4 regions of the Streptomyces sp. NPDC057565 genome follow, and region 4 is predicted to be linked to each of the others. Evidence: riboswitches for the same ligand, from Rfam matches in the RefSeq annotation. Region 4 holds a riboswitch; each other region holds the start of a gene.
The links. A riboswitch is a leader RNA that binds a small molecule or an ion and turns the genes downstream of it on or off. The one in region 4 is predicted to bind thiamine pyrophosphate.
Positions count from the first base shown of each region.

Region 1: another riboswitch for thiamine pyrophosphate. It lies ahead of ACFU8W_RS00435 (purine-cytosine permease family protein); the one in region 4 lies ahead of thiO (glycine oxidase ThiO).
Region 2: another riboswitch for thiamine pyrophosphate. It lies ahead of ACFU8W_RS31750 (thiamine ABC transporter substrate binding subunit); the one in region 4 lies ahead of thiO (glycine oxidase ThiO).
Region 3: another riboswitch for thiamine pyrophosphate. It lies ahead of thiC (phosphomethylpyrimidine synthase ThiC); the one in region 4 lies ahead of thiO (glycine oxidase ThiO).

Region 1 is NZ_JBHVFU010000001.1:86,058-93,776, forward strand. Features, by position in the region: gene ACFU8W_RS00410 (Imm21 family immunity protein) at 1-579, opposite strand, end outside; gene ACFU8W_RS00415 (histidine phosphatase family protein) at 986-1,609, shown strand; gene wrbA (NAD(P)H:quinone oxidoreductase) at 1,711-2,319, opposite strand; gene thiE (thiamine phosphate synthase) at 2,689-3,366, opposite strand; gene thiM (hydroxyethylthiazole kinase) at 3,363-4,172, opposite strand; gene ACFU8W_RS00435 (purine-cytosine permease family protein) at 4,232-5,638, opposite strand; TPP riboswitch at 5,630-5,724, opposite strand; gene ACFU8W_RS00440 (SpoIIE family protein phosphatase) at 5,844-7,719, opposite strand, start outside.
Region 2 is NZ_JBHVFU010000025.1:54,630-62,348, reverse strand. Features, by position in the region: gene ACFU8W_RS31765 (SRPBCC domain-containing protein) at 1-292, opposite strand, end outside; gene ACFU8W_RS31760 (ABC transporter ATP-binding protein) at 447-1,472, opposite strand; gene ACFU8W_RS31755 (ABC transporter permease) at 1,495-3,144, opposite strand; gene ACFU8W_RS31750 (thiamine ABC transporter substrate binding subunit) at 3,261-4,382, opposite strand; TPP riboswitch at 4,457-4,573, opposite strand; gene rlmN (23S rRNA (adenine(2503)-C(2))-methyltransferase RlmN) at 4,615-5,721, opposite strand; gene ACFU8W_RS31740 (hypothetical protein) at 6,139-6,384, shown strand; gene ACFU8W_RS31735 (phosphatidate cytidylyltransferase) at 6,671-7,719, opposite strand, start outside.
Region 3 is NZ_JBHVFU010000002.1:477,051-484,769, reverse strand. Features, by position in the region: gene ACFU8W_RS06235 (LacI family DNA-binding transcriptional regulator) at 1-1,088, shown strand, start outside; gene ACFU8W_RS06230 (metallophosphoesterase) at 1,262-2,317, shown strand; gene ACFU8W_RS06225 (hypothetical protein) at 2,500-3,324, shown strand; gene thiC (phosphomethylpyrimidine synthase ThiC) at 3,633-5,423, opposite strand; TPP riboswitch at 5,416-5,549, opposite strand; gene ACFU8W_RS06215 (YibE/F family protein) at 5,620-6,957, shown strand; gene ACFU8W_RS06210 (SsgA family sporulation/cell division regulator) at 7,038-7,475, opposite strand; gene ACFU8W_RS06205 (IclR family transcriptional regulator) at 7,577-7,719, opposite strand, start outside.
Region 4 is NZ_JBHVFU010000003.1:332,500-340,218, reverse strand. Features, by position in the region: gene ACFU8W_RS08795 (hypothetical protein) at 1-414, opposite strand, end outside; gene metF (methylenetetrahydrofolate reductase [NAD(P)H]) at 465-1,382, opposite strand; gene thiE (thiamine phosphate synthase) at 1,538-2,191, opposite strand; gene ACFU8W_RS08780 (Rv2175c family DNA-binding protein) at 2,319-2,684, opposite strand; gene ACFU8W_RS08775 (peptide-N4-asparagine amidase) at 2,727-2,912, opposite strand; gene ACFU8W_RS08770 (NAD(P)/FAD-dependent oxidoreductase) at 3,051-4,235, opposite strand; gene ACFU8W_RS08765 (hypothetical protein) at 4,333-4,674, opposite strand; TPP riboswitch at 4,726-4,838, shown strand; gene thiO (glycine oxidase ThiO) at 4,836-6,044, shown strand; gene thiS (sulfur carrier protein ThiS) at 6,041-6,259, shown strand; gene ACFU8W_RS08750 (thiazole synthase) at 6,262-7,056, shown strand; gene pknB (Stk1 family PASTA domain-containing Ser/Thr kinase) at 7,180-7,719, shown strand, end outside.

The sequences.
Region 1 (7,719 bases), on a different contig from region 4:
GTCAGACGGCAGGAGACGGACCAGTCCCACCCAGGCGTCGTCGTTTGGGGAAGCGTGGACGGCGCGGACTGTCCAGCGGCCTGGTGGTATCGGGACAGAGGCCTGCTCCGGCAGTCCTCCGCCGTTGGGGTACTCGACGTCCAGCTCGGCTCCGGCGGTGACAGAATCCATGAGCACCACCGAGCCGTTCGTCTCCCAGACACCGCACTCCTCCCACTGGATGGTGGGGTCGGCGAGTACAGCCTTGGCTGCGGCGATCAGATCGGCCTCGGAGCCGGCTCCGAGCCACCGGACGAAGGCGTGATGTTCCGACAGATAGCAGGTGGTTGCGGGCTGGTCTGCCAAGACAAGTCCTCGCGCGCCTTCCTCGCCGACAGCAATCACGCCGGCCAGGCCGTCCACCTCGCAGGCGCGGTCGTAGTCGTCCGCGACGTCCCCGTCGCCGATGACCATCCCCGACTCCGTGCAGCCACGCCACCCGTCCAATGCGGAAACCGGAACGGCGATCAGAGGGCCTCCCATCGACTCGACCCAGGTGAGGGAAGGCTCGGCTGAACTGGTTTCGGTGGAGGAGGACATCTTCACCACGTCAGTATCACCTCGGCCACTGACAATGCTTTCCGCGGGCCGCGGAGCAGCTTCACCGACACCCTGCGGCGGACTGCACGTTCATGGCATCGGACCAGATCGCGTGAGACCGGGTACCCGCGCCCCCTCGCCGCGACCGGCGGCTTGACATCGAGACCCGGGCACCAGGCCTCTGCCCTCGGTGGCCCACTACGACCAGTTGCTCCGACGCCGCCGGGCAAGCGGCGGTGACCACCGAGAGGGAGAAGCATGAACCCGCCAAGGTCGGCCGACCAGCACGCGTCGCTGACGGAGACGCCGCTTCGGGATGCGTCAGTCGGCGACGCAACCGCACGGCGCATGCCGGCGTCCGTCCAGACGTTCGCAAGATCATGAACCCTTGACGGAGGACTCGCCCATGACGGCAACAGCTGCCCGCTACCTCTACCTCACGCGGCACGGTGAGGCATCCGAGGACGAGAGCAAGTTGGCGGACAACGGCCGACGCCAAGCCGTCCTGCTCGGGAAGCGGCTTCGTGAGGCCCCTCTCACGGCGATCCACCACGGCCCGCTCGCGCGCGCGGAGCAGACGGCGCAGCTGGTCTGCGAGCAGCTCGAAAGTGTCCCCCTGCAGCCGTCCGAACTGGCCGGCGATTACATCCCCTACTTGCCACAGCGCGAGGAGCTGCCGTCGGAATCGGCCGATGCCATGCTCGGTCGCCTGGCCCAGTTCCCAGCCGAGGAACGCGAAAATGGGCCGGAACTGGCCCGGGCAGCTCTCGCGCAGTTCACCGGACCTGTCGCCGGTAACGAGCCGCGCCACGAACTCGTCGTCACGCACAACTTCCTTATCGGTTGGCTCGTCCGGGCTGCCCTCGACGCCCCGAAGTGGCGCTGGATGGGCATCAACCACGCCAACGCCGCGCTGACCGTCATCCGCTATGCGTCCGACCGGCCCTCATCCGTGCTTTTCTACAACGACATGAGCCACCTGCCGGCCGACCTTCGCTGGACCGGCTTCCCGCCCGACCTCCACGTCTGAGGGCAACGACCCTCCACTGCATCGGCAGTCACCAGACGAAGAAGGTGGTTCGGGGCCCCGATGCCGGCGGTGCCGACGTCGGGGCCCGTACCGGTGGACGGTCAGGCGGCCTTGAGCTGTGCGGCGATCTTCACGACGCGTTCGGCCTGGATGCGAGCTGCCGTGCGGGTGGTGTCGTCGACGGGGTTGTTGCCCTGGGCGTCCACGTGGGAGGTGCCGTAGGGGTTGCCGTCGACGAACTTGGCCGGGTCGGTGAAGCCGGGGGTGACGGTGATGCCACCGAAGTGGTGGACGGAGTTGTAAAGGGCGAGCAGGGTGGATTCCTGGCCGGCGTGAGGGGTGGCCGTGGAGACGAAGCCGCTGTAGACCTTGTCGGCCAGCTTGCCCTGGGCCCACAGGCCGCCGAGGGTGTCGATGAACTGCTTGAGCTGCGAGGAGACGTTACCGAAGCGGGTGGGGGTACCGAAGATCACGGCGTCGGCCCACTCGACGTCCTCGGGGGTGGCCACCGGGATGTGGGCGGTGGCGGTGTGGTTGGCGGCCCAGGCGGCGTTGGAGTCGATGGCGGCCTGCGGGGCCAGCTCGGCGGCCTTGAGCAGGCGGACCTCGGCGCCGGACTTGATGCCGACGTCGTGCAGTTCCTTGGCGATCTCGGTGATGGTGCCGGTGGCGGAGTAGTAGACGATTGCGAGCTTCACGGGGGTGGTCATGGGGCTTTCCGTTTCGTTGCGGGATAAGTGGGGGCGGATCTAGCCGACCGGTCGACTATTTAAAACTAGACGACCGGTCGAGAACTGTCAAAGGTGTGCGGCGCCATGGGGCTGATCGCCGCAGGGCGGATCGCGGCCTCGGATCGGCCGAGGCGGCAAGTCGCGCGGGGGCGTCAGGCGGATGTGGCCCGGCCGGCGTACAGGGTCGGCTCTGGGAAGGGTGTGCGGATCGTCACGCAGAGCTTGTGCCGCGGCGCCTTTCGGCTTTTGGCCAGTTGCGTACGTGGCATTCCTCGTGCGGGTCGGCCTGGATTCCGGCTCCTGTTCCGGAGTCGGATCCGTCGATCGGCAGCACGCGGGCCGACGCGGTCATGCGAGGCTCTCGTTCCGGGTACCGAACCATGCCCGGGCGTACGCGCGGGCCGACGCGCGCGGGTCCTCGGCGGCGCAGATGCCGGAGACGGCGGCGGCTCCGGCCGCCCCTGAATCCCGCAGGAACGGCAGGTCGGCCGGGGTGACGCCGCCGATGGCCACGGCGGGCAGGCCGCTGAGCCGGGCGAGGCGGGCGAAGCCGGCATGGCCGAGTGGGGCCGGGGCGTCCGCCTTGGTCCGGGTCGCGTGCAGTGCGCCGATGCCGACGTGGTGGACGCGTGCCGGATCCTCGGCGGCGGCGCGCAGTTGATCGGGGGTGGCCGCACTCAGGCCCAGCACCGCGTGCTCTCCGATCATGTCGCGTACGGCGGCCGGTGGTAGATCCGACTGGCCGACGTGAACCCCCGTCACGCGTGCGTCGGCGGCTCGGGCCGCCAGGTACACGTCCACCCGGTCGTTGACGATCAGCGTCACTCGTTCGGGCAGGACGTCGGCCACCTCCAGCACCGTACGCAGGAACTCCCTCCCGGTGGCGTGCTTCTCCCGGATCTGCACGGCGGTGACGCCTCCGGCCACTGCCAGGGCGACGGTCTCGGCCACGCTCCGGCCGCGGGCCGTGCACTGGGCCGTGTCCGTAACCAGGTAGACCGACAGATCCACCGGTGTCGTGGTCACGAGAGAGCCGCCCGCTCGGCGAGATCCGCTGCCCCCAGCGCGGCGAGCGCGTCCAGGAACGCGACGGCGAAGCCGCCGGGCCCGGAGGCCTCCTTCGCGGCCAGTTCGGCGGCGACCGTGTACGCGGCGACGGCGGCCACCACCGCGGCGAACCGGTCGTCGTCGACCGCTGCGAAGGCTGCCATCACCGCCCCCAACGCGCAGCCGCCACCTGTCACCCGGGTCAACAGGGCGTCCCCGTTGGCGATCCGGGCACTGCGAACCCCGTCGGTGACGAAGTCCACGGGTCCGGAGACGGCGACCACACAGTCGGTTGTACGGGCCAGCTCGCATGCTGATTCCTCGGCGGCCTCGACGCCATGGGAGGAGTCCACGCCGCGGCCGCCGTCGCCCGCGCCCGCGAGCGCGATGATCTCGGACGCGTTGCCCCGGATCACCGTCGGCCGCAGCTCCAGGAGCTCGCGTGCCAGCGCGGTGCGCACCGGCAGCGCGCCGACCGCCACCGGGTCGAGGACCCACGGAGTACCGGCCGACGTCGCTGCCCGCGCGGCCTCGACCATGGCGGAGCGCTGCTCCGCGTGCGGGGTGCCGAGATTGATCAGGACACCCGAGGCGATCCGGGCGAACGGGCCGGCCTCTTGCGGAATGTCGACCATGGCCGGTGAGGCGCCCAGCGCCAGCAGGACGTTGGCGGTGAAGCCCGTGACCACCGAGTTGGTCAGGCACTGAACCAGAGGGGAGTCCGCCCGGACGCGGGCGAGGGCCTGCGGGGCGAAGGCGGTGTGATCGGCGGATGTCGGGGGCATGGGATATCGCTCCGTGGGGGGAGGGAAGGGGGTGTTCGGGTGCTGGGGCCGGCGGCAGGTCAGTCCTGCGGGCGGGGGCGCAGCCGCAGCGGCGCGTAGACGGCGAGCGCGACGAGGAACGCCACGTAGTACGAGAGGTCGGCGCCGTGCAGGGCGGCCGCCACCGGGCCCACGTACAGACTGGTGTCCATGAACGGCACGGCCGCGGCGAAGGCGACGGCGAAGGCCAGCAACGGGGGCCATCCGGACTGCGGCCGGGCGGTCTCGGCGGCGAGGTCGATCGCGGCGCCGCCCCGTGCTCGGGCCCGGGCGAGCCAGTCGACGATGACGATCGCCACGAACCCGGGAATCCAGTAACCGACGAACAGCAACACGTTCTGGAAGCGGGCAGTGGTGTCGGCAGCGTGCATCCACAGCACCAGGGGGAAGCCGAGCACGGCGGCGAGGGCGGCGGCCGCCGGGCGCGGGAGGCGCACTCCGACGGTCTGCAGAGCCAAGGAACCGCTGTAGTCGTTCATGGCGTTGCTGCAGAGGGCCGCCAGCGCCACGGCGAGCAGTCCGAACGCACCCAGCGCGCCACCGCCCAGCAGCCTGTCCACACCCGCGGCGGTCTGGTCGGTCAGTACGGACGCGCCCAACAACCCGAGGGCCTGGACCGCCACTAAGGACACCACAAGGCCCAGCAGCGTGAACCAGAACATGCGTGGGCGTGAGGCGGTGCGCGGCAGGTAGCGGCTGAAGTCGCTGGCGTACGGAGCCCAGGACAGAGTCAGGCTCAGCGCGATGGTACTGGTCAGGACGAACGCGCCGGCCTGGTCGGCGCCGTGGGCGGTGCCCGAGCCGACCGGGTGGACACCGTCGAGCAACCGCCAGGCGATCAGCGCGAACGCGGCCGCGAGCACGAAGGTCATGACGATCTGAAGCCGGTGGATGGCCTCGTAGCCCAGGACACCGAGGGCCCCTTGGGCCACCATCATGGCCAGGACGCCGATCCAGAACGGCCAGCCGCACAGCCGCGCGAGCGCGTCCCCGCCGAACAGCCCGATCAGCGCGTCCCAGGCGACCGAGGACAGCCACTGCAGGATGCCGGGTACCGTCACGGCCCGGCCGAACGCGAGTCGGGCCAGTGGCAGTTGACCGGCGCCGGTCTGGCTCCCCCAGGTGCCCAGATAAGCGGTGGGCACCGCGCCGAGCACGGTGCCCAGCACGACGGCGACGAGCGCGGTGGCGAAGTCCAGGCCGAGGGCGATGCCGACAGTGCCGGTGAACACGCCGGTCATGGTCAGGTTGGGAGCGAACCACACGGTGAACAGGCGCCCGGGACCGCCGTAGCGGTTGCTCTCGGGGACCGGCTCGATGCCGTGCGTCTCGACGCGGAGGTCGCCGGGGGCCGCCGGCATCCGCCCGTCGAAGACGGTCTGCCGGCCGTCGGCGGGCAGCCCGCCGGAAACATGCGTCAAAGGCATGGAAGACATCCCTCCGCCAGTACGAACTGGTTCAGGTTCGACGGGTGTGATCTCAGCCCTCGGGTGGGGCACCCCGTGTCCGGTACGACGGACAGACTAACCTCATCCCTGTGAACACCTGTACGCAGGAGTGCGTGGCAACGACGCGGTGGATTCGTCCGTGGTGCCGATGCGCGGTCGGCTCACGGGGGCCTCTGCTGGAGCGTCACAACGCCGGAGTCGGCGCTTCGACAGGAGAAAGAGCTTGCTCGGCCCATATGGTCTTGCCGTCGCGGTCGTAGCGGGCGCCCCAACGGGAGGCGAGCTGGGCCACCAGGAACAGGCCGCGGCCGCCCTCGTCCCCGGTGCGCGCGCGGCGCAGATGCGGGGCGCTGAGGCTGCCGTCGGAGACTTCGCAGATGAGGGCTGCGGCGCGGATGAGACGCAGGGCGATGGGGCCGTGCGCGTGCCTGATGGCGTTGGTGACCAGCTCACTGACCATCAGCTCGGTGGTGAAAGTGAGTGGTTCCAAGCCCCAGGTGGCGAGCTGACGGGTAGTGAGGTTGCGGGCGTGGGCGACCTGCGCGGGGTCGACCGGCAGTTCCCAGGAGACGACCCGGCCTGCTTCCAGTACGCGGGTGCGGGCAAGCAGCAGGGCAGCGTCATCGGATCGGTGCTCCGACAGCAGGGAGGCGACTACGGCATCGCAGAGCTGTTCGAGCGGTCGGGTGGGGCCGGCCATGGTGCGGGACAGCCGGTCGAGCCCGGCGTCGACGTCCCAGCCGGGTGCTTCGATGAGGCCGTCGGTGTAGAGCGCCAGGACGGAGCTGTCCGCGAGACGGCGTTCAGCGGTTTCGAAGGGGAGACCGCCCAGCCCCAGGGGCGGTCCGGGCGGGATGTCGTCGAGGATCTCCACCGCACCGTCGGGCTGCACCAGGACGGGTGGGGGATGACCGGCGCGCGCGAACGCGCAGATGCGCGAGACAGGGTCGTAGACGGAGTACAGACACGTGGCGCCCTCGCAGTCGGGATCCTCCTCGATGAGACGGATGACGAGGTCGTCGAGCTGGGTGAGGACCTCGTCGGGAGGGAGATCGAGGTCGGCCAGGGTATGGACGGCGGTGCGCAGCCGCCCCATGACGGCCGCCGCGTGCAGGCCGTGGCCGGTGACGTCTCCGACGACCAGGGCGACGCGGGCTCCCGACAGGGGCAGGACGTCGAACCAGTCCCCGCCCGCTCCGGCGTGCGCGGCGGCCGGCAGATACCGGTGGGCGGTCTCGACGGCGGGGTAATCGGGTAGATCGTGCGGCAGCAGGCTGTGCTGCAGGGCCAGGGCGGTGTTGTGCTCGCGGGTGTAGCGGCGGGCATTGTCGATGCATACGGCGGCGCGGGACGAAAAGTCCTCGGCGAGGGACAGGTCCCCTTCGTCGTAGGGCCGAGGATCCTGGTTGCGGCCGAGGGTGGCAACACCCAGCGTGATGCCGCGAGCCCGCAGCGGCACCACCATGTACGAGTGGAAACGGAACCTGCGGATCTTCTCGGCCCGCCGGGCGTCATGGACGAACCACTTGTCGGGGTCCAGTTTCCGCACCAGAACCGATTGCCCGGTGGCCAGGCTCCGGACCTGTGGAGTGCCCGGGTGGAACGCCACTGCCTCGCCCACCACGAACACGGCCTCCGGGGCGTGCTCGCGGATGGAGCGGAGTCCCGATCGGTGCGCACGCACCCCCCCTGCCACCGGCCCGGGGGCCGGTTCCTCGCCCCGCACCGTTGCCTCCAGCAGGTCGATGGCGACGAAGTCCGCGAGTCCGGGAACTGCCGCGTCAGCCAGTTCCTGCGCCGTGCGCTTCACGTCCAGCGTGGTGCCGATGCGCACGCCGGCCTCGGTCAGCAGCGCCAGCCGCTGCTGGGCCTGATAGCCGTCGGTGATGTCGACGTACGTCTGGCACATGCCCAGGACGCGGCCGGCCGGGTCTGTCAGCCGGAAGGAGGAGGCGGAAAATACGTGGTCGCGGTCCGGATCGGACGCAAGCCGGCTGTGCACCTGGAAGTCGACCACCGGCTCGCCGGTGTCCCGCACCCGGCTCAGGACCCGGTCGATC
Region 2 (7,719 bases), on a different contig from region 4:
CCTCGACGTCGTCGGGCGCGGTCGCGTCCTTCAGTGTGAAGACGAGCCGCTCGGGTGCGACCACCTCCCGGTAGACACCGTGGAACGGCATCTCGGTGCCCGGCACCACGATGACCAGGCTCCACGTGCCGCCCGGCCGGACGTCCATCGACACCCGGTCGAGCGGCACCTCGGCGTCCCCGCCGTACCAGGCGGCGAAGTGCTCGGGGGTCGTCCAGGCTTCGAAGACGAGTTCCCGCGGGGCGTCGAAGATACGGCTGATGTCGATGCCCTCGCGTGCCGATTCAGTCATGGTCCCTGTCCTTTTCGGAGTCGTTCCCGATCTTCTGCAGCTGCTTGAGGTGTTCCCCGAGACGGTCTAAACCGCTCTCCCGGAACGCCCTGTAATGGTCCAGCCACTCCGTGGCGTCCGCCGGCGGCGCCGCCTGGACAGCCCTTGGAGGAGCTCAGAACACCGCGGGCAGCACCACTGTCTCCGACACGTCGAAGGTCACGCCCACCGGCGCGCCCTCCTGAGGGGTGTCCCTCAGCGGGCACTCCGCCTCCAGGACCGGACCGCTCTCGGGGTGGAGGGTCACGGCGACATGGTTGCCCCGGAAGGTGCGCGCGCCGACCGTGCAGCGCAGCCCGGACTCCGGGGATCCGAGCCGTACGCCCGCCGGACGCACCAGCAGAGCGCACGGACCCTGCGGCGAGCCGTCCGGCACCGGCACCTTCCCCCACGCCGTACCGGCCGCCGCGCCGGTCACCGTCGCGTCCACCACGTTGTCGAAGCCGAGGAACCGGGCGACGAACGCGGAGGCGGGGCGCTGCCAGACCTCCAGCGGGGTGCCCGCCTGGGCGATACGCCCGTCGCGCATCACGACGACCCGGTCGGCGAGGGCGAAGGCCTCGCCCTGGTCGTGGGTGACGGCGAGTACCGTCGTCCCCAACCGGGCGAACAGAGTGCGCAGTTCGACGACGAGGCGTTCGCGCAGACTGCGGTCCAGCTGGCCGAGCGGCTCGTCCAGCATCAGCAGCTTCGGCCGCGGGGCGAGCGCCCGCGCGAGGGCGACGCGCTGCTGTTCTCCGCCGGACAGTGCGGCGACGGCCCGCCGTTCGGCGCCAGGCAGGCCAACCAGTTCGAGAAGTTCGGCAACCCTGCGGTCCTGGTCGCCGCGTGTGACACCGTGCATGCGCAGCCCGAAGGCGACGTTGGCGCCGACATCCCGGTGCGGAAAGAGCTGATGATCCTGGAACATCAGGCCGAGACCGCGCCGGTGCACCGGCACCCCGGTCTGGTCGACGCCGTCGAGGAGCACCCTGCCGCCGTCCGGCGGGTGCAGTCCGGCGACCACGCGCAGCAGGGTCGACTTGCCGCTGCCGCTGGGCCCCAGGACACAGACGATCTCGTGGTCCGCAACCTTCAGATCCACCGCGTCGAGGGCCGCCCGCTTCCCGAAGAGGACAGTGGCGGATTCCAGTGTCAGCATGTCCAGAACACCCCGAGCATCGTCAGAACTCCCCGGACCGGTCCGGGCGGATACGTTCGAGCAGCAGCAGCGACACCGCGCACACCAGCATCAGAATCGTGCTGAGCGCCATCGCCTGCCCGTAGTTGAGCTCCCCGGACCGTCCCAGCAGCCGCGCCACGGCCACCGGCAAAGTCGGGTTGTCGGCCCGCGCAATGAACACCGTCGCCCCGAACTCGCCGAGCGACACGGCGAACGCGAAGCCCGCCGCGACCAGCACCGCTCTTCGCACCAGCGGCAGATCGACCTCGCGCCAGGCCCGCAGCGGCGACGCCCCGAGCACCGCCGCCGCCTCCCGGAGCCGCCCGTCCACCGCCCGCAGGACCGGCAGCATCGTCCGTACGACGAAGGGAACGCCGACCAGCGCCTGGGCAAGCGGCACCAGGATCCACGAAGTCCTCAGATCCAGCGGGGGCTTGTCCAGGGTGATCAGAAAGCCGAAGCCGACGGTGACGGCGGACACCCCGAGAGGCAGCATCAGCAGCGCGTCGAAACCGCGGACCAGCCGCTCGGCCAGGGGGGTCCCCCCGGCCGAGTCCGTTCGAGGCCGGGGGAGCGTCAGCGCGGCCGCCGCGAGCCCGCCGACGAGCAGCGCGATCGCAGTCGCGACCAGCGCGTACCGCAGTGAGTTCCCGACCGCTTCGAAAGGTGCGACCAGGAACGTGCTGCCGCTCGCCTCCACGGACTGCAGGGCGCGGTAGTAGCCGAAGCCGTAGCCGCCGGGGGCGTCCAGCGAACGCTCCACGAGCACACCGAGCGGCAGCAGGATCAGCACCAGCACCGTCAGCAGGACCCCACCGAGCAGCGCCCACTGCCCGGCGCCGCGCGGCCTGCGGGACGTCTGCGCCGGATCGACCAGCTTCAGCGCCGTTTCCCTGCGCCGCACGGTCCACGCGTGCACGGCCAGGATCGCTCCGACCGCGGCGAACTGAACCAGCGTCAGCACGGCAGCCGTCGGAAGGTCGAGGAGCTGGGCGGTCTGCCGGTAGATCTCGACCTCCAGCGTGGAGTAGGCCGGACCGCCGAGGATCTGTACCACCCCGAAGGAGGTGAACGTGAAGAGGAAGACCATCAGCCCGGCGGCGGCCACTGCGGGCGCGAGGGCCGGCAGAGTGACCCGCCGCCATGCCGCGAACCGCCCGGCGCCCAGCACCCGGGCGGCCTCCTCCTGCCGCGGGTCGAGCTGCGACCACAGCCCGCCGACGGTCCGCACGACGACCGCGTAGTTGAAGAAGACATGGGCGAGCAGGATCGCCCACACCGTGGTGTCGAGACGCACGCCCGCCAGTTCGTCGAGGAAACCGCCGCGCCCCAGCAACGCCAGAAAGACCGTCCCCACGACGACGGTCGGCAGAACGAACGGCACGGTGACGACCGCCCGCAGCACCTGCTTGCCGGGGAAGTCGAAGCGGGCGAAGACATACGCGCCGGGCAGCGCGATCAGCAGCGTCAGCGCGGTCGACGCGAGGGCCTGCCAGGTGGTGAACCAGAGGACGTCGAGGATGTCCGGCCTGGTCAGCACCTCGCCGATCCGGCTGAACTGCCAGGCGCCGTCGGCCTTCAGCCCGCGGCCGACGATCGCGACGACGGGGTAGGCGAAGAACAGCGCGAAGAACGCGACGGGCACGGCCATCAGACCGAGCCGCACCACGCTCCCCCGCCACGCCCCTGCGCGCCGGGGGGCCGCGAGCCGGGTCCGGTCGCGCGAGCCCTTCCCGCCCGCGCCCGGACCGCGTACGGGAGTCTTCGCTACTTCACTACGAGCGAGGACCACGACTGGACCCACTGCTCACGGTTCTTGGCGATGGCGTCCGGGGCCACTGTGGCGGGCCTGTCGACCGTCGCGCCGAACTCCGTGAAGAGCTCCGGCAGCTTCGCGTCCTTGGTGACGGGGTTCACGAACATGTTGAGCGGCATGTCCTCCTGGAACTTCTTGCTGATCAGGAAGTCCAGCAGCGCCTTGCCGCCCGCCTCGTTCTTCGCGCCGTTCAGCAGACCGGCGAACTCGATCTGACGGAAGCACGTCCCGGTCGCGACGCCGGTCGGAGCCTCGCTCGGCTGCGGCTTCGCATAGAGCACCTCGACCGGCGGGCTGGAGGCGTACGAGACGACGAGCGGCCGGTCCGCCTTGGCCTTCTTGCCGCCCGCGGACCCGGAGAACTCCTCGTTGTACGCCTGCTCCCAGCCGTCGACCACCTTCACGCCGTTGCTCTTCAGCTTCTTCCAGTAGTCCTGGTATCCGCTCTCGCCGTAGGTGGCCACGGTCCCGAGGAGGAAGCCGAGACCGGGCGACGAGGTCGCGGCGTTCTCCGTGACGAGGAGGTTCTTGTACGCGGGCTTCGCCAGGTCGTCGAAGGTCTTCGGCGGCGCGAGCTTCTTGTCGGCGAAGTACTTCTTGTCGTAGTTGATGCAGATGTCGCCGGTGTCGATCGGGGTGACCCGGTGCTTGGCCGCGTCCAGCTGGGAGTCGGCCGCGACCCGGTCGATGCCCTTCGCCTCGTACGGAGTGAACAGTCCGTTGTCGAGGGCGCGGGAGAGCAGCGTGTTGTCGACGCCGAAGAACACATCACCGCGCGGGGAGCCCTTGGTCAGGATCTCCTGGTTGAGAGCGGCGCCTGCGTCACCGCTCTTCAGCACCTTGACCGTGTAGCCGGTCTCCTGCGTGAACGCCTTCAGTACATCCTTGGAGGCGTTGAACGAGTCGTGGCTGACAAGGGTCACGGTCTTCGAACCGGAGCCCTTGGTGTCGCCGGCCCCCGAGGCCGAGTCGCCGGAACTGCCGCAGCCGGCAAGTGCCGTGACGCCGAGCGCGGCGGCGACGGCCGTCGCCGCGAGCTGCTTGGTCCCACGCGTGGTGCGGGTGGTGCTCATTATGAATTCCTCCTGGGTTTTGACCAGGAAGAGACGCGGCCCTGCCCTTGGAGAAGCGGGCAGGGCGCAACAGCATGAGTTGATGACCGAACTTCCTACCCGGAATGACCCGGGCGAGGTTCAGAGGGTCTGCGGCCAACCTGTCCTCGGTGCCGCACTCTCAGCGCTGTGGCGCTCCCCTGTCGGAATATGAAGTTGATTTCTGGCCCAGGTTACACGGGCCCTTTCGACCTCAGCGCTCGGATGCCGCCAGCTGCCCGCAGGCCCCGTCGATCTCCTGGCCGCGGGTGTCCCGCACGGTCACGGGCACTCCGTGGGACGCGATCGCGTCGACGAACGCCTTCTCGTCCTCGGGCCGGGAGGCGGTCCACTTCGAGCCGGGCGTCGGGTTGAGCGGGATCAGGTTCACATGGACCCGCTTGCCCTTGAGGAGCCGGCCGAGCAGGTCACCGCGCCAGGCCTGGTCGTTGATGTCGCGGATCAGCGCGTACTCGATGGAGATCCGGCGGCCGGACTTCTCCGCGTACTCCCACGCCGCGTCCAGCACCTCGCGTACCTTCCAGCGCGTGTTCACCGGCACGAGCGTGTCCCGCAACTCGTCGTCCGGCGCGTGCAGCGAGACGGCGAGACGGCACTTGAAGCCCTCGTCGGCAAAGCGCAGCATGGCCGGCACCAGGCCCACGGTGGAGACGGTGATGCCGCGCTGCGAGAGACCGAGACCGTCCGGCTCCGGGTCGGTCAGCCGGCGAATCGCGCCGACCACCCTCTTGTAGTTGGCGAGCGGCTCGCCCATGCCCATGAAGACGATGTTGGAGAGCCGCGCGGGCCCGCCCGGAACCTCACCGTCACGCAACGCCCGCATGCCGTCCACGATCTGGTGGACGATCTCGGCCGTCGACAGGTTGCGATCCAGACCGGCCTGCCCCGTCGCGCAGAACGGGCAGTTCATCCCGCATCCGGCCTGCGACGAGATGCACATGGTCACCCGCTCCGGGTAGCGCATCAGGACGGACTCGACCAGCGTCCCGTCGTGCAGCTTCCACAGCGTCTTACGGGTGGTGTCGTCGTCGCAGCTGATGTGCCGGACCACGGACATCAGGTCGGGGAACATCGCCTCGGCGAGCTTGTCCCGCGAACCGGCCGGGATGTTGGTCCACTCGGCCGGGTCGTGCGCGTACCGCGCGAAGTAGTGCTGCGACAGCTGCTGCGCGCGGAACGGCTTCTCGCCGATCGCGGCGACGGCTTCCTTGCGCTCGGCGGGCGTGAGGTCGGCAAGGTGCCGCGGCGGCTTCTTGGTTCCGCGGGGCGCGACGAAAGTGAGTTCTCCGGGCTTAGGCATGGTCCGTCCAGTGTCGCAGACACGCCGTGGCAGTAGTGGCCTTCACCAGCTCAGGAGGGATGAGGGGCACACGAGCCCGGTCGACGTCGGCCGTCATCAGTCGACGTCGACGGCCTTTTGGCGGCCCACGGACGGCCCGGCCGCATGCAGGACAGTGACCGATCGCACCACAGGCAGGTGGTGCGCACAACGGCCCACCGCGCCCTAGAATCGAATATGTGTCCGAAAACTGCTCTCGCCCGGATCGCCCGCGCATCGTTCGCGAGTGCCAGACGTACCAGCTGGGCGAACCGGTCGCGCCATGCCGAGCCGGAGAAACGCGAGGCTGAGGCACACAGGGGTACCCGACCTGCCTCCATCGGCACCCGCCCGTGCCCGTACCGCCGACCCGACAGAGCCAAGAGAGCGAGGAGTGCTTTGAGTCGCGAGCTGCCGGACCCCGAGGACACGCGTGACGCACCGATCGTCGTGCACCGAGCAGCAGGAGCGGGTGGCCGTCGAGTGACGATCCGCGCTCGGACCGCGGGCCTCGCCCGCAGCGACGCCGACGTGGTCGAGTTCCTCCGCCGCGCCGGCCTGCCGGACGCCGACGACGTGCTGGACGACCCCCGGTGGGTGGAGTGGCAGGGCGGCCGACCACACGAGTACGGCGCGGCCCGATAAGGGACTGTCCGGACAGGTTGGCGGCGCGACTGTGCTCGCCGGGGAACTGAACGGCTGCGGCCGCGCATGAGACTGTGAGCCGGTGAGATCGGGGCTCAAGGGCGATCAGTGATGTTGTTGCCCGAGACGCAGGTCGAACGGCGCCTGTGTCCCGTTCCTGGCCGAGTTCTCCGGGCTGAGGCACGGTTCGTCCGTGTCGCGGACAGAAGAGTGAGGGCCCGCCGTCCTGTGGACGACGGACCCTTACATGGAGAAACTCAGGTCGGGATGGTGGCGGCCCGACTTCTCAGGTGGAGCCGACGAAAAGCACCAGCAGGAGCCAGACCACCGGAGCGGTCGGCAGCAGCGAGTCCAGTCGGTCCATGATCCCGCCGTGACCGGGCAGCAGCGTGCCCATGTCCTTGATCCCCAGATCCCGCTTGATCATGGACTCGCCCAGGTCGCCGAGGGTGGCGCTGGCAGCGACGGCGAGGCCGAGCAGCAGCCCCTGCCACCACGTGCCGTCATCGATCAGGAACTCCATGCACAGCGCGCCGGCGACCATCGCGAAGGCGACGGCTCCGAACAGTCCCTCGCGGGTCTTCCCGGGGCTGATCCGCGGCGCGAGCTTGTGCTTGCCGAAGCGCCAGCCGACGGCGTACGCGCCCGTGTCGCTGACCACGGTCAGCAGGAGGAAGGTGAGGACCCGCTGCGGCCCGTCGTCCGCGCTCAGCAGCATCGCGACGAACGTGGCCAGGAAGGGTACGTAAAACGCGGCGAAAACACCGGCCGTGACGTCCCTGAGGTATCCCTCGGGCGGCTCGGCCATCCGCCAGACCAGCACCGCCAGGGCGGTCAGCGCCATGGCGACCCAGGCGCCCTCGGCTCCGCGCATGTAGCCGGCCACGACCATCGCCGCGCCGCCGATCGCGAGCGGTACGAGCGGTGCCTTGATGCCCTTGCGCTCCTGCAGCCGGGAGGTGAGCTCCCAGAGACCGACGACGACGGCGATCGCTATCACGCCGATGAAGACGGCCTTCACGATGAAGAGCGAGGCGACGATGACGGCCCCGAGCCCCACACCGACCCCTATGGCGGCTCGCAGGTCACGACCCGCACGTTTCTTCTGCGGGGGCGGCGGCGCGGTGGACATGGGCTCCTGCGGCTTCTCGTCACGGTACGGGGGAACGCCGCGCCGGCCGGAGGCTCCCCCGTTCCGGTCGTCACGGTCGTCAGCGTCTCTACCTGCGTCGGGAACGTCCGGCACGATGGGCATGGGCCGAGTGTGCTGGGCGTCATGCACATCGTATGCAGGACCCGCGGGGGCAGCCCTCATCTCGGGCGTACCCCCGTAGC
Region 3 (7,719 bases), on a different contig from region 4:
TGAGCCGGACGGAGACCCCCCGGCGCGGCGGCCGGCAGGGACGAGCGGGAATCCGGGATGTGGCCGCCGCCGCCGGGGTCTCCATCACGACCGTCTCCGACGCGCTCAACGGCAAGGGCAGGCTCCCGGACGCCACCCGCCGCCATGTCCGCGAAGTCGCCGAGCGTCTGGGCTACCGCCCGTCCGCCGCGGCCCGAACCCTCCGTACCGGCAAGTCCGGCCTCATTGGCCTGACCGTGACGACGTACGGGGATGAACCTTTCACCTTCACCGAATTCGCCTACTTCGCCGAGATGGCCAGGGCGGCCACCTCAGCCGCTCTCGCCCGCGGCTACGCCCTCGTCATTCTCCCCGCCACCTCACGCCATGACGTCTGGTCGAACGTCGCCCTCGACGGCACTGTCGTCATCGACCCCTCCGACCAGGACCCGGTCGTCACCGAGCTCGTCCGGCAGGGGCTGCCCGTCGTCTCGGACGGCCGCCCGGCCGGGACCCTCCCGGTCACCGCCTGGGTCGACAACGACCACCGGGCCGCCGTGCTCGACCTCCTCGACCATCTCGCCGCCGCTGGGGCCCGCCGCATCGGCCTCCTCACCGGCACCACCACCGACACGTACACCCGCCTCTCCACCACCGCGTACCTCCACTGGTGCGAGCGCGTGGGCCAGGACCCGGTGTACGAGTCCTACCCCGCCCACGACCCGTGCGCGGGAGCGGTCGCCGCCGACCGTCTGCTCGCCCGCCCGGACCGGCCCGACGCCGTCTACGGGCTCTTCGATCCCAATGGCACCGATCTGCTGGCGGCCGCCCGCCGGTACGGCCTGCGCGTCCCCGAGGACCTGCTGCTCGTCTGCTGCAGCGAGTCCACCGTGTACGCGACGACCGAGCCGCCCATCACCACGCTCTCGCTCAAACCGCGCCGGATCGGTACGGCGGTCGTCCAGCTCCTCATCGACGCCATCGAAGGCGTCGACCAGGACGGCCCGGTGGAACAGGTCATACCGACAGAGCTCATCGTGCGGACGTCCTCGCAACGCCGTCCGCCCCGCACCACGGTCAGCGCCCCGCGGGCCCCTTCAAGGGATTGATCAGCACAATTGAGACAAATCAACTGGTGAACCTCGCGTGCGCCCGGATTCACCACCCCTGGTGCGTCACACAGCACGATCCGCATTCCTATGATGGGCGCACGACACCGCGGACCACCCCGACCAGCAGGGCCCGTCAGGTGTACGGCGGCGCGACGGTGGTGGAGGGGTCGATGACACAGGGGGCCGGTCAGGAACCCGTGGTGCGGACGGCGACGTTGCGTGACTTCCGCGTGCCGCCCTATGCGCAGACTCCGGTGCCACCCACGGCGCCGCATCCGGGCAGTGCGGTTCCGGCGGACGAGCCGGAGGGCTACACCCCCACCGCGCGCGATCTTCCCGTGATCAACCTCGGTGACACCGTCCAGGTGCAGACCGTCCCCGACCCTCGGCCCGCCCAGGACCCGGGGCTCGGACCGCTGTACGTCGTCGGCGACGTCCACGGCTATCTGGACGAGCTCCACGCCGCCCTGGTCGAACAGGGGCTCATCGACGCGGAGGGCCAGTGGGCCGCGGGCAACGCCCGGCTCTGGTTCCTCGGCGACTTCACCGACCGCGGTCCGGACGGCGTCGGCGTCATCGAACTCGTCATGCGCCTGTCCGCCGAGGCCGCGGCCGCGGGCGGCTACTGCAAAGCTCTGATGGGCAACCACGAACTGCTGCTCATCGGTGCCAAGCGGTTCGGCGACACACCGGTGAACTCCGGAGCCGGCACCGCCACGTTCCAGGCCGCCTGGCTGCTCAACGGCGGCCAGAAGAACGACATGGAGCGGCTCCAGGACCACCACCTCCAGTGGATGTCCCGGCTCGACGCGGTCGTCGAGGAGGACGGGCATCTGCTGATGCACTCCGACACGACGGCGTACCTCGACTACGGCTCCACCATCGAGGACGTCAATGACACCGTGCACGCCATTCTCACGCGTAACGACGCAGACGAGTGCTGGGACCTCTTCCGCAAGCTCACCAAGCGGTTCGCCTTCCGCGACGAGTCGGGTCCGCAGGCGGTCCAGGAGCTGATGGCGGCCTATGGCGGACAGCGCATCGTCCATGGTCACAGCCCCATTCCGTATCTCCTCGGCGAGGTCGGCTCGGAGGATGGCGAGGACAGCTCCGGACCCGTGGTGGAGGGCCCGCACGTGTACGCGGACGGGCTGGCGATCGCCATGGACGGCGGCGTGACCATGGCCGGAAAGCTACTGGTCGTCAAGCTGCCGTTGCATGACTGACGGTCTTCGGGGAAGACGCATCCACGACCTGACCACGCCGAACACTGGGCCTATTTACGGAAACCCCCTGTCACCCCGTGCCGTGGGCGCTCTACCATCGGCGTATCAGTAGCAGGCTCTCCTCCGTTTCCGCCCAACTGCCCGGCCAAAGCGGGTAGTCAGGCCCAACGGAGCATCGGGGGATGCACATGAACAGCGCTCCGCACCTGCTGGCCGAGGACCGACCCGAGTACGAGCGGATCCTCGGCGATGCGCTGCGTCACGCTCACGAACGACCGGATCTCGCCGGAGTCGGCGAACGGCTCAACGCGGAACAGCTGCGCACCATGGCACTGAACGCCACGGCGCTGATCACCACGGCGGCGGCCACCGAGTACGACCACTATGTGAAGGCCCGCGAAGAGCTGCGCGGACCGGCAGCCGACTCCGCCCAGGGCTCTGGCCTCGGCTCCGACGTGGACGATCCGGACCGGCCGGGCGCCGGGATAGGGGCGGTCGTCACGGTCCTGGCGCCGATGCTCGCGGGCACCGCCGCACTGATCTTCCTGCTGGTCGGCTACCTGCTGAAGATGCTCAGCCGACCCCCCTTGTTCGCCGACACCATGGTCGCCGCCGGGTGGTTCTTCGCGGCGGTCACTGCGGCCGCGATACTGGCCGCCGCCGTCGGACTGCTCATCACGGCGCTGCGCAACGGATCGACCGCGCTGCCCGCCGAGGACGCCGAGGACGAGCTGCCGGAGGAGGTGGCGCGCGCCAGGGAGGCCTGGCGTCATGCGCTGCTGGAGCGCGGCATCCTGCCGTTCCTGCGCGACGCACTCGCCGATCCCACCGCACGTGCCGCATCGCGCGCACCGCAACCGTCGGCCAACCGAATCCCGAAGATCGGCTACAGCAGACCGGACTTCACGGGGCCGGACGAGGGGCCGGCGGCAGGCCCCCGCCCGTCGTTCACCAGCCCGGACTTCACCAGCCCGGACTTCGGCGGCCCGGAACACGAACCGGACTGACCGGGCGCCGCGACCCGGTCCTGCCTCGTGAGTGGTGGTGGATCACCAGCCGTGTGGCTCCCCGTTCTCGCCGTCCGTGCTGAATCCATACGCCTCGCCGTCCCCGAGCAGCCGGGACATCGTCATCCGTACCCAGGGCCATCTCCCAGGACATGACAGGAGCGTCACTCACCCCTGCGCCTCCCCTTCCGGCCCGGCACACGCGGGAAACGTAACGGCTACCAGCGACAGTCGGCGGGTGGCCGGTGGAGCGGCCCGCGGCTCCCCCGGTGGTTTCCGGGGGCCGCGGGCCGTTCCGGTACGGCCACTCAGTCGGTGAGCGGGAGGTACACCCGGTTACCGGCGGCCGCGAACTCCGCCGACTTCTTCATCATGCCCTCGGCGATCTCGGCCTCGGTCGCCGCGGGCTCGTCGCCGCCGAACTGCTCCGAGATGCTTCGGCTGATCTTCATCGAGCAGAACTTCGGGCCGCACATCGAACAGAAGTGGGCCGTCTTCGCCGGCTCGGCCGGCAGCGTCTCGTCGTGGAACTCCCGCGCCGTGTCCGGGTCGAGTGCCAGGTTGAACTGGTCCTCCCAGCGGAACTCGAACCGCGCGTCCGACAGTGCGTCGTCCCAGTCCTGCGCCCCCGGGTGCCCCTTGGCGAGGTCCGCGGCGTGGGCCGCGATCTTGTAGGTGATGACGCCTGTCTTCACGTCGTCCCGGTTGGGCAGGCCCAGGTGCTCCTTGGGCGTGACGTAACAGAGCATCGCCGTCCCCCACCAGGCGATCATCGCCGCGCCGATGCCCGAGGTGATGTGGTCGTACGCCGGGGCGATATCGGTGGTCAGCGGGCCGAGCGTGTAGAACGGCGCCTCCTCGCAGATCTCCTGCTGGAGGTCGATGTTCTCCTTGATCTTGTGCATCGGGACATGGCCCGGACCCTCGATCATGGTCTGGACGCCGAACCGCTTGGCGACCGAGTTGAGCTCGCCCAGCGTGCGCAGTTCCGCGAACTGTGCCTCGTCGTTGGCATCGGCGATCGAACCGGGGCGCAGTCCGTCACCCAGCGAGTACGTCACGTCGTACGTCGCGAGGATCTCGCAGAGCTCCTCGAAGTTCTCGTACAGGAACGATTCCTTGTGGTGCGCCAGGCACCACGCGGCCATGATCGACCCGCCGCGGGAGACGATCCCGGTCTTGCGCCGGGCGGTGAGCGGGACATACGGCAGCCGCACGCCGGCGTGGACCGTCATGTAGTCGACGCCCTGCTCGGCCTGCTCGATCACGGTGTCCTTGTAGATCTCCCAGGTCAGCTCCTCCGCCCTGCCGTCGACCTTTTCGAGGGCCTGGTAGAGGGGCACGGTGCCGATGGGCACGGGGGAGTTGCGGAGCACCCACTCACGGGTGGTGTGAATATTGCGGCCGGTGGAGAGGTCCATGACCGTGTCGGCGCCCCATCGCGTCGCCCAGGTCATCTTCTCGACCTCCTCCTCGATGGAGGAAGTGACCGCGGAGTTGCCGATGTTGGCGTTGACCTTCACCAGGAACCGCTTGCCGATGATCATCGGCTCGATCTCCGGGTGGTTGACGTTGGCCGGCAGGACCGCCCGGCCGGCCGCGATCTCCTCGCGTACGACCTCGGGTTCGACGTTCTCCCGGATCGCCACGTACTCCATCTCCGGGGTGATCTCTCCCCGGCGGGCATACGCGAGCTGGGTGACGGGCTGCCCGTCGCGGCTGCGGCGCGGCTGACGCGGACGGCCGGGAAAGACGGCGTCGAGGTTACGCAGTCCGCCGCGCGGCGAGGTGTGCTTGAGCCCGTCGTCCTCGGGGCGGACGGGGCGGCCCGCGTACTCCTCGGTGTCGCCACGGGCAATGATCCAGTTCTCCCGCAGGGGTGCGAGACCGCGCCGTACGTCGGTTTCGGTGGCGGGATCCGTGTACGGCCCCGACGTGTCGTACAGCATCACGTCCTTGCCGTTGGTGAGGTGCACCTTTCGCACCGGCACCTGGAGGTCCGGGCGCGGGCCCTGGACGTATCCCTTGTGCCAGCCGATGGACTTTCCGGCCTCGTCGCTCTGGTTCGAGGCAGGCGTGCGTGCGTCCGATGTGGTCATGAGACCTACTCCCTACGCCGGCATTACCCGGTAACAGGTTCGGCGGTCGGCGCAGCCTGTCCCGTACGGATGTACGGATATCAGCGCCCTCTCAGCCCGGTGCTCCGAGCTCCCGCGTGTGCAAAGGTGCCACCACGCTAGCGCCTGTTCCGGCGTGCTGGACAGAGGGCCTGTTCCTTCTTGCGATGATCGCCCGGTGACATCCCTCCAGAGCGCCCCCGAAACGCAGGACCATCAGCACGGGCATTCGCACAGCCACGGCCCCGCTGCACCGGTCTCCAAACATCTGCGCAAGGTCATCGCGGCCGTGCTGATCCCCTTCGCCACGGCGGTCGTTGTCGGCCTGATGGTCCTCTGGCCGGGCGGTGCACCCGCGCACGAGCGCACCGGTGTCGGTTTCGACCGGCAGACCCAGCAGGGCAAGGTGGTGAGCGTCGACAAGGTCGACTGCAAGGACGTGAACGCCGCGCAGACACCGGTCACGGGCGGCACCACGACGCCATCGGGGGGCGCGGGCGCCGGCCAGGAACCAGGGCTGTGCGAGAAGGCCACGGTCGAGGTGACGACCGGGCACGACAAGGGGCGCACGTTCGTCGAAATCGTTCAGCCCGACGCCCCCCGGCAGTTGCGCGAGGGTCAGGGGGTGGTCGTGGCGTACGCCCCGGACGCGCCCCATGACCTGCAGTACTCCGTGACGGATGTGAACCGGAAGTTCCCGATGGCACTGCTGGCCGGGATCTTCGCTCTCGCAGTGGTCGTCGTCGGCAGAATGCGCGGGTTGATGGCGCTGGTCGCGCTCGCCGTGTCGTTCGCCGTACTGACCCTGTTCATCCTCCCCGCCATCCTTCAAGGGTCGAATCCGCTGCTCGTCGCAGTCATCGGGGCCAGCGCGATCATGCTCATCGCGCTCTACATGTGCCACGGTCTGACCGCCCGTACCTCGGTCGCCGTCATCGGCACGCTGATCTCACTGCTGCTCATCGGGCTGCTCGGTTCGCTCTTCATCGGCTGGGCGAGCCTGACCGGGAACACCGACGACAACACCGGTCTGATCCACGGCCTCTACCCGCACATCGACATGAGCGGCCTGCTGCTGGCCGGCGTCATCATCGGTTCGCTCGGTGTGCTCGACGACGTGACGGTCACCCAGACGTCGGCGGTCTGGGAGCTGCACCAGGCGGACCCGGCCATGGGTGCGCGAAAGCTGTACCGGGCAGGGATCAGGATCGGTCGCGACCACATCGCCTCGGTGGTCAATACGCTGGTACTCGCCTACGCGGGCGCCGCGCTTCCCCTCCTGCTCCTGTTCTCGATCGCGCAGAGCAGCGTGGGGGCGGTGGCCAACAGCGAACTGGTGGCGGAGGAGATCGTCCGGACGCTGGTCGGCTCGATCGGACTGGTCGCCTCGGTGCCGGTGACGACGGTGCTCGCGGCACTGGTCGTCTCCGCGGACCGCACAGGGCTCGGCGCGGAAGCAGGAGCTTCGGCACCCGTACGGGGCGGGAGGGGCCGGCGTCGCAGGGCGAGGCATTGAGCACCTCGACGCGGAGCACATATCACCCGTTCGGCAGATACGGCGTTCGATCGGCCGGTGGGCCGTGCGCGCAGTCCTCCTCAGCCGGCGTTCTGTTCCTTGGCCAGGATCCGGCCGAGCGCCTCTTCCAGGCTGCCCTCGAAGTCACTCAGCGTGCACTCCTGCCCGAGGGGCACGAGCTTGTCCGTGCGGTCGAGAAACGCGACGAGTGGCGCTGTACCGGCCCTGAACAGGGCGCGATCCGTCCCGACCTGCAGCCGGATGTGGACGTCGGAGAGCCCCTCGGGCTCCGTGGGACTGATGTGCACATCGCCGTCGCCGCTGGGGCTGTTGAGGCCGTCCAGCAGCAGCTCGCGGCCGAAAGCCCAGGTGACAGGGGCGTCGCCGGGCAGGTGGAAGGTCATCCGGATCGCATACGGATCGCCCACCTCGTACCGGAGTTCCACCGGGATACGGAATGAGAGCTCCTCCGAAACGAGAAAACTCATCATGACCTCAGCTTGAACCGACTCGCGCATCGTCCAACCCCGCAGTAGATGAATCTGGCCAGGAACGATCCCCCTTGGCCCTATTGACGCCATCGTGGTGCACGCGATAGCAGATCACAAGGAGTGATTTTTCAGATACTGATAGAGAACACGAACGAACGCAAGAGGCTCGCCACTTCACTTCGTAGTCGTTCGACTGCGGGGAGCAATCGATCTTCTTGGTCGACAGGCATGGAAATCGCCATGGCGGCTGCAGTGAATCCGGCCGTGATCG
Region 4 (7,719 bases):
CTCCGGCTCGTAGACCGCGGCCCCGCTCGCGGGAGCGGGCTTCTTCGCCTCGTCCTGGTCCGAGTGGTCGTACTCCATCTCCAGGTCCGACACCTCCAGCGTGGGCTCCCGGTGGGTGTCCCGGGCGCCCCCCGACCGGCGGCGACGGCTCGCGCCCGGGCTTCCGCCTATGGCCCAGCCGGTCGAGAAGCCGCGCCGGAACGAGAGCGTGACGTACGTCTGGCCGGTGGCGAACGCGATCGCGCCGACGGCGATGACGAACACGGACGGCATCAGCACGCCGACGACCACACAGGCGAAGCCTGCGAAGGCGAGCAGGCGCCAGCGAAGGCGCGCCTTGTACTGCAGCAGCACCTCGCCGAGCAGCCACAACGCCACGATGCCGAACGCGATGTAGAGGACCGTCCAGCCCATGCCCGCCCCCTTCTACGGCCACCGCCCCGGATCGTGGCGGGTACGGCCGGTCACGACTGCTTGTGCAGTCCGAGATTCTCGTAGATCTCGAGCGTCGCCGTCGAGTTGTTGAGCGTGATGAAGTGCAGTCCGGGTACACCCTCGGAGCGCAACCTCGCGCAGAACTCCGTCGCGAACTCAATCCCAATGGAGCGTACAGCGGCGGGATCGTCCTTGACGTCGAGGATGCGTTCTTTCAGCGACGACGGCAGCGACGCGTTGCTGAGCTGCGGAAACCGCTCCAACTGCTTGACGCTGGTGAGCGGCATGACCTCGGGGATGATCGGCGTGTCGCAACCCGCAGCAACCACTCGGTCACGCATACGCAAATAGTCCTCCGGATTGAAGAACATCTGCGTGATCGCATAGTCGGCGCCGGCACGGCACTTGTCCACGAAATGCTGAATGTCGGCGTCCCAGTCGGTCGAGCGCGGGTGCATCTCGGGAAATGCGGCGACGCCGACACAGAAATCGCCGGATTCCTTGATGAGCCGAACGAGATCGGCCGCGTACCGCACACCCTGCGGGTGCTCGACCCACTCACCCATCGGGTCGCCCGGCGGGTCGCCGCGCACGGCGAGGATGTTCCTGATTCCGGCGTCCGCGTACTGTCCGATCATGTTGCGGAGTTCGGCGACGGAGTGGTTGACGGCGGTCAGATGGGCGACCGGGGTGAGCGTGGAATCGGCCGCGATCTGCTCGGTGGCCCGCACCGTTCCGGCCCGGGTGGAGCCGCCGGCACCGTACGTCACGGAGACGAAGCTCGGCCTCACCGCCTCGACACGGCGCAGCGCATTCCAGAGATTCCGCTCGCCCTTCTCGGTTTTGGGCGCCCAGAACTCGAACGAATACGACGTCTTGCCGGTCGCGAGAAGGTCACGCACGGTGCGTGCGTGATCTGTCCTGGTAGAAGGAGTGCCAAGGGCCATACTGAAGGTTAACCAGGGCTCGACGGTGCCCCAACCAGACCAGCGGCAATTGCCCGAATTGACTGGTGGTTTGTCCACCCCTCGGACACCCTTCGCGCAGTCCCCGGGCGAACCCGGTCGTTCATGGCTGCCCCGCGACTTTCCCGACGTGCTTGTCAGACGTCGGCGCGCGCCCTGATCCGCTTCGCGAGCCCGGCGGCGGCCGCGGCCGGATCGTCGGCCTCGGTGATGGCCCGTACGACCACGATCCTGCGCGCCCCCGCGTCCAGCACCTCGTCGAGGTTGTCCGCGTCGATCCCGCCGATGGCGAACCACGGGCGCGTCCGGCCGAGCGAGGCGGCGTACCGCACGAGGTCGAGGCCCGGGGCGTGCCGGCCGGGCTTGGTCGGGGTGGGCCAGCAGGGTCCGGTGCAGAAGTAGTCCACGCCGGGCTCGGCGACGGCCGCGTCGACCTCGGACTCGGCGTGTGTGGAGCGGCCGATCACCACGTCCTCGCCGATGATGGCCCGGGCGGCGGGCACGGGCAGGTCCCCCTGGCCGAGGTGGAGCACATCGGAGCCGATGGCATGAGCGACATCGGCCCGGTCGTTCACCGCGAGGAGCGCGCCGTGGCGCCTGCAGGCGTCGGCGAAGACAGCGAGGTGTTCGAGCTCCTCGGCCGCTTCCATGCCCTTGTCGCGCAGCTGGACGATGTCGACACCGGAGGAGAGCACGGCGTCGAGGAACTCGGGGAGGTCCCCCTCGCGCCTGCGGGCGTCCGTGCACAGATAGAGCCGGGCGTCGGACAGCAGCGCGCGAGGCGTGGGCATGGTGCGGTTCCCCCTTGGGACGGAGCGGTACGACCGGTGGTGCGGAGCGGTACGACGGGGCGGCTCGATGCGACGGTGCGGGCCGTGCGGAGGCGCACGGCCCGCACCCCTCGTGCGGTCGTCCCGGTCAGACGGCGAGCGCCTGGGCGCGGCGCTTCACCTCCGTGCCGCGATTCTCGCTCAGCGCCTGTGCGGGGGTACCCGGCAGGGTCGGGTCAGGGGTGAAGAGCCACTCCAGCATCTCTTCGTCGGAGAAGCCGTCGTCCCTCAGGAGCGTCAGGGTGCCGGAGAGGCCCTTGACCACCTTGTTGCCGTCGATGAAGGCAGCAGGCACCTGGAGCGCCCGGTTCTCACCACGTCGTACGGCGATGAGCTGGCCTTCCTTGACCAGCTGCCGCACGCGCGTCACCTCGACATCGAACATTTCTGCGATGTCGGGGAGGTGGAGCCAGGCAGGGACGAGAGCATCGATCTTTGCGTCAATCTCGGTCACAGGACAAGCCTGCCATCCCGCACTGACAGCCGATACCCGGACTCATCCCTTCAGGGCCTCGCGGACCCCCTCGATGGCCGGGATCGGCCGCCACAGGGTCGGCACGGTGCCGCCGGAGTGGACGACCGGATACGGCTGGGCGAGGCCCGCAGGGCGCCCGTCCACCGTGACCTGCACCTCTCGGCAGGGGCCGCCGCCATGAAGATTCCGCGCAGCGCGCGGACCCATCGGTAGGGGGACATGTACCTCCTTCGGACAGGGTCCGGTGATCCAAAAGCTGTACAGTGCACCCTTTTTGCCCGGCAGCCAAGAGGCGTCCGCACAACGGAGATTGGACACCGGACCCGTCACGGATCCGTCGGCTTCTTACTGACGCACCGTCGATTTCAGCGGTACGGAGGGATCGGCCGCCCGCACCGGATCGAGCCGCGCCCCCGCCTCGATGAGCTTGCGCCCCTGGGCCAGGTCGCGCGGCCGGCCGACGGCGAGGACGGCGACCAGCGCGCCGTCCCGCAGCCAGAGCACCGACCAGGCGGGACCGTCCGGCTCACCGCGCCACAGCAGCGTGTCGGCGCCCCCGTGATGGCCCGCGTACTGCACGAACCGGTCGAACTGCTCGGACCAGAAGTACGGCACGGGGTCGTACGTGAGCGGCTGCGGCGCCCCGCCGGATCCGGCGCCGATGATGTTGGCGGCGGCGGTCCGCGGCCCCTGGACGGCGTTGTCCCAGTGGTGGACGAGGAGGCGCGTGCCGTACCGCGCGGAGGGGAAGGAGGCACAGTCCCCGACGGCGTACACATCGGGCAGCGAGGTGCGCAGCGCTTCGTCGGCGGTCACCGATCCGTCCGGTCCGAGCGCGATGCCGGAGCCGGCCAGCCAGGCCGTGGCGGGCCGGGCACCGATCCCGACGACCACCGCTCCTGCCTCGAGTGCGCGGCCGTCGGCGAGGACCACGCGGCCGGGCTCGATGCGGGCCACCGGCGCACCGGTGAGGAGTTCGGCGCCGCTCTCCCCGTACCAGCGGGCCATCGGGGCGGCGACCTCGGCGGGCAGGACGCCCGCGAGCGGCCGGTCGGCGGCCTCGACGACGGTGACCTCGCAGCCCGCGGCGCGGGCCGCGGTGGCGAACTCCGCGCCGATCCATCCGGCGCCGACGACCACGACGGTGTGCTGCTCACCGAGGACCGGCCGCAGCCGTGCGGCGTCGTCGAAGGTGCGCAGCAGGTGGACGCCGCGCACACCCTCCGAGCCGGGGAGCTCGACCGGTTCGGCGCCGGTGGCGATGACCAGGACGTCGTACGGGACGGGGCCCGTCGGGGTGTCCAGTTCGTGCGCCGCGGACCGCACGCCGGTCACGTCGCGGCCCAGTTGCAGCTCGATGTCGAGCGCCTCGAAGTCGATGTCGAAGGCGGAGTCCTCGGCCTTGCCGAGCAGCACCGCCTTGGACAGCGGCGGCCGGTCGTAGGGCTGGTGGGGTTCGGCTCCGATCAGGGTGACCGGGCCGGTGAAGCCCTGTTCCCGCAGGGCCACGGCGGTCTGCACACCGGCCATGCCCGCACCGACGATGACGATGCGGCGCTCGGTCCGCCGGTCTGGTTGCTCAGTCTGCTGCTCGCTCACCTGTCCACCTTAAGCATCTGACGATCCGTCAGCCAGACAGTTCTTCGACCACGCTCGTCCCGCTGCCCTCCTGCGACTCCCACTCCCACCGCTCGTCCAGCCGCACCCGGCCGTCCGGGAGGTCGACGACGGTGGAGAGGCAGTGTCCGGAGGATGTCGTTCCGTCCTGCTTCAACTGGACGTACCGGAAGTCGAGTCGATCGGCGGTCCTGGTGCCGACGAGATGGCCCCGGACCACGTCGCCGCCCGCGTACTCGGCCCAGATCCGGCCGTCCTCCTCGTGGTACGTGAAGCGGGTACGGGTGCCGACCTGGCCCGGCGCCTGGTCGGCGACCGGCGAGAGGACGAGTCCGTCGAGCGAACGGGCCACGGTGACTGCTCCCTTACAGGGTCCGGGGGACGGGGTCTAGGGTGGCCACCGTAAGGCACTCGCGGGAGCCCGGACGCACCGGGCTGAGAGGGAGGCTGGGCGGCCTCCGACCGTACGAACCTGATCCGGGTCATGCCGGCGAAGGGAGGGGCTGGACGCCCATGCGTTCTTCCGGGAACACATCCGTATCCGCACAAGGATCCGACGTCCTCGTCATCGGGGGCGGGATCATCGGTCTGGTGACCGCCTGGCGGGCTGCGCAGCACGGTCTGCGCACCGCGGTCGTCGACCCCGAACCGGGCGGCGGGGCCGCCCAGGTCGCGGCCGGGATGCTCGCCGCCGTCACCGAACTCCACTACGGCGAGCAGATGCTGCTCGGCCTCAATGTCGCGTCCGCCGCGCGCTACCCGGCCTTCGCGGCCGAACTGGAGGCGGCGAGCGGCCAGGACATCGGCTTCCGCGCCTGTGGCACCCTGGCGGTCGCCCTGGACTCCGACGACCGCGCCCATCTGCGGGAGCTGCACGCGCTGCAGCAGCGTTCGGGGCTGGAGTCGGAGTGGCTCACCGGCCGTGAGTGCCGCCGGCTGGAGCCCATGCTGGCGCCGGGCGTGCGCGGCGGTCTGCGGGTCGACGGCGACCACCAGGTCGATCCCCGCCGGCTGGCCGCCGCTCTGCTGACGGCCTGCGAGCGGGCCGGGGTGGTCTTCCACCGCGACTGGGTGGAACGCCTCGGCGTGGCACGGGGCCGGGCCGCCGGAGCCGTACTCGCGGCCGGTACGGTGCTGGCCGCCGACCAGGTCGTACTCGCCGCGGGCAGCCGCAGCGGGCGGCTCGCCGGGCTGCCGGACGAGGTCGTTCCCCCGGTGCGGCCCGTAAAGGGACAGGTGCTCCGGCTGACGGTGCCCGCCGCGTACGCACCGTTCCTCACTCGCACCGTGCGGGCCGTGGTCCGAGGCAGCCATGTCTATCTCGTCCCGCGCGAGAACGGAGAGCTCGTCGTCGGCGCGACCAGCGAGGAGATGGGCTGGGACACCACCGTCACGGCGGGCGGGGTGTACGAGCTGCTGCGCGACGCCCACGAGCTGGTGCCCGGCATCACCGAACTGCCGCTCACCGAGACCCGGGCCGGCCTTCGCCCCGCCTCCCCCGACAACGCCCCGCTGCTCGGTCCCACCGCCCTGCCCGGCCTCCACCTCGCCACCGGCCACCACCGCAACGGCGTCCTGCTGACCCCCGTCACCGGTGACGCCATGGCCGAGCTGCTGACCACCGGCGAGCTGCCGGCCGTGGCCCGCCCCTTCGCCCCCGGGCGGTTCGCACCCGCCCCCGTACCGCCCTCCTCCTCCGTACGTCAGGAGCAGCCCGCATGACCGACTCCCTTCCGCTCAACGTCTCCGTGAACGGCGATCCCCGTTCGATCGCCGCGGGGACCACCCTGGAGACCCTTGTCGCGACTCTGACGGCGGCGCCCTCCGGGGTAGCCGCGGCGCTCAACGAGACCGTCGTCCCGCGCAGCCGCTGGGCGGTCGCCGCCCTCGCCGACGGCGACCGGATCGAAGTCCTCACCGCCGTCCAGGGAGGCTGACCATGTCCGACGATCTCTTCGCCCTCGGCGGCACCACGTTCGGCTCCCGACTGATCATGGGAACGGGCGGGGCGCCCAGCCTCGACGTGCTCGAACGCTCCCTGACGGCATCCGGCACCGAGCTGACCACCGTCGCGATGCGCCGCCTCGACCCGACCGTGCAGGGCTCGGTCCTCTCCGTCCTCGAACGCCTCTCGATCCGCGTCCTGCCGAACACGGCGGGCTGCTTCACCGCGGGCGAGGCCGTGCTGACCGCCCGGCTGGCCCGCGAGGCGCTGGGCACCGACTGGATCAAGCTGGAGGTCGTGGCCGACGAGTGGACTCTGCTGCCCGACCCGATCGAGCTGCTGGACGCCGCGGAGACCCTGGTGGACGACGGGTTCACCGTCCTGCCGTACACCAGCGACGACCCGGTGCTCGCCCGGAAACTGGAGGACGTGGGATGCGCGGCGATCATGCCCCTCGGTTCCCCCATCGGCTCCGGGCTCGGCATCCGCAATCCGCACAACTTCCAGCTGATCGTCGAGCAGGCCCGGGTTCCGGTCATTCTCGACGCGGGCGCCGGGACCGCCTCGGACGCGGCGCTCGCGATGGAGCTGGGGTGCGCGGCGGTGATGCTGGCGTCGGCGGTGACCCGGGCGCAGGAGCCCGAGCTGATGGCGGCCGCGATGCGGCACGCGGTGGACGGCGGGCGGCTGGCGTACCGCGCGGGCCGGATCCCGCGGCGCCATTTCGCCGAGGCCTCCTCACCGGTGGAGGGGCGGGCGGTGCTGGACCCGGAGCGGCCGGCGTTCTGAGCGCACGCTCCCGGGTCCGTACGTTACTGAAGTGCATGTCCCTGTCACGGCTCGGCTGCAGTACGGCCCCGGGATCGCCCCGGCCCGTCAGCCGTGTCCGCGCCGGCTCGTAGACTCGACTGCGTGGATATGACCCTCCAGGACCCGCTTGTCGGGCAGCTGCTCGACGGCCGTTACCGCGTCGATGCCCGCATCGCCGTGGGCGGGATGGCCACGGTCTACCGAGCCATGGACACCCGGCTCGACCGGGTGCTCGCCCTCAAGGTGATGCACCCGGCGCTCGCGACCGACGCCTCGTTCGTCGAGCGTTTCATCCGCGAGGCCAAGTCGGTGGCCAGGCTCGCGCACCCCAATGTGGTCGCGGTCTTCGACCAGGGCGCCCAGGGGGCGTACGTCTACCTGGCGATGGAGTACGTCGCGGGCTGCACGCTGCGCGACGTCCTGCGCGAGCGCGGCGCCCTGCAGCCGCGCGCCGCCCTGGACATCCTGGAGCCGGTCCTCGCAGCGCTCGGTGCCGCACACCGGGCGGGGTTCGTGCACCGCGACATGAAGCCGGAGAACGTCCTGATAGGGGACGACGGCCGGGTGAAGGTCGCGGATTTCGGTCTCGTGCGGGCCGTGGGCTCCGACACCAACACCACCGGATCCGTCCTGGGCACCGTC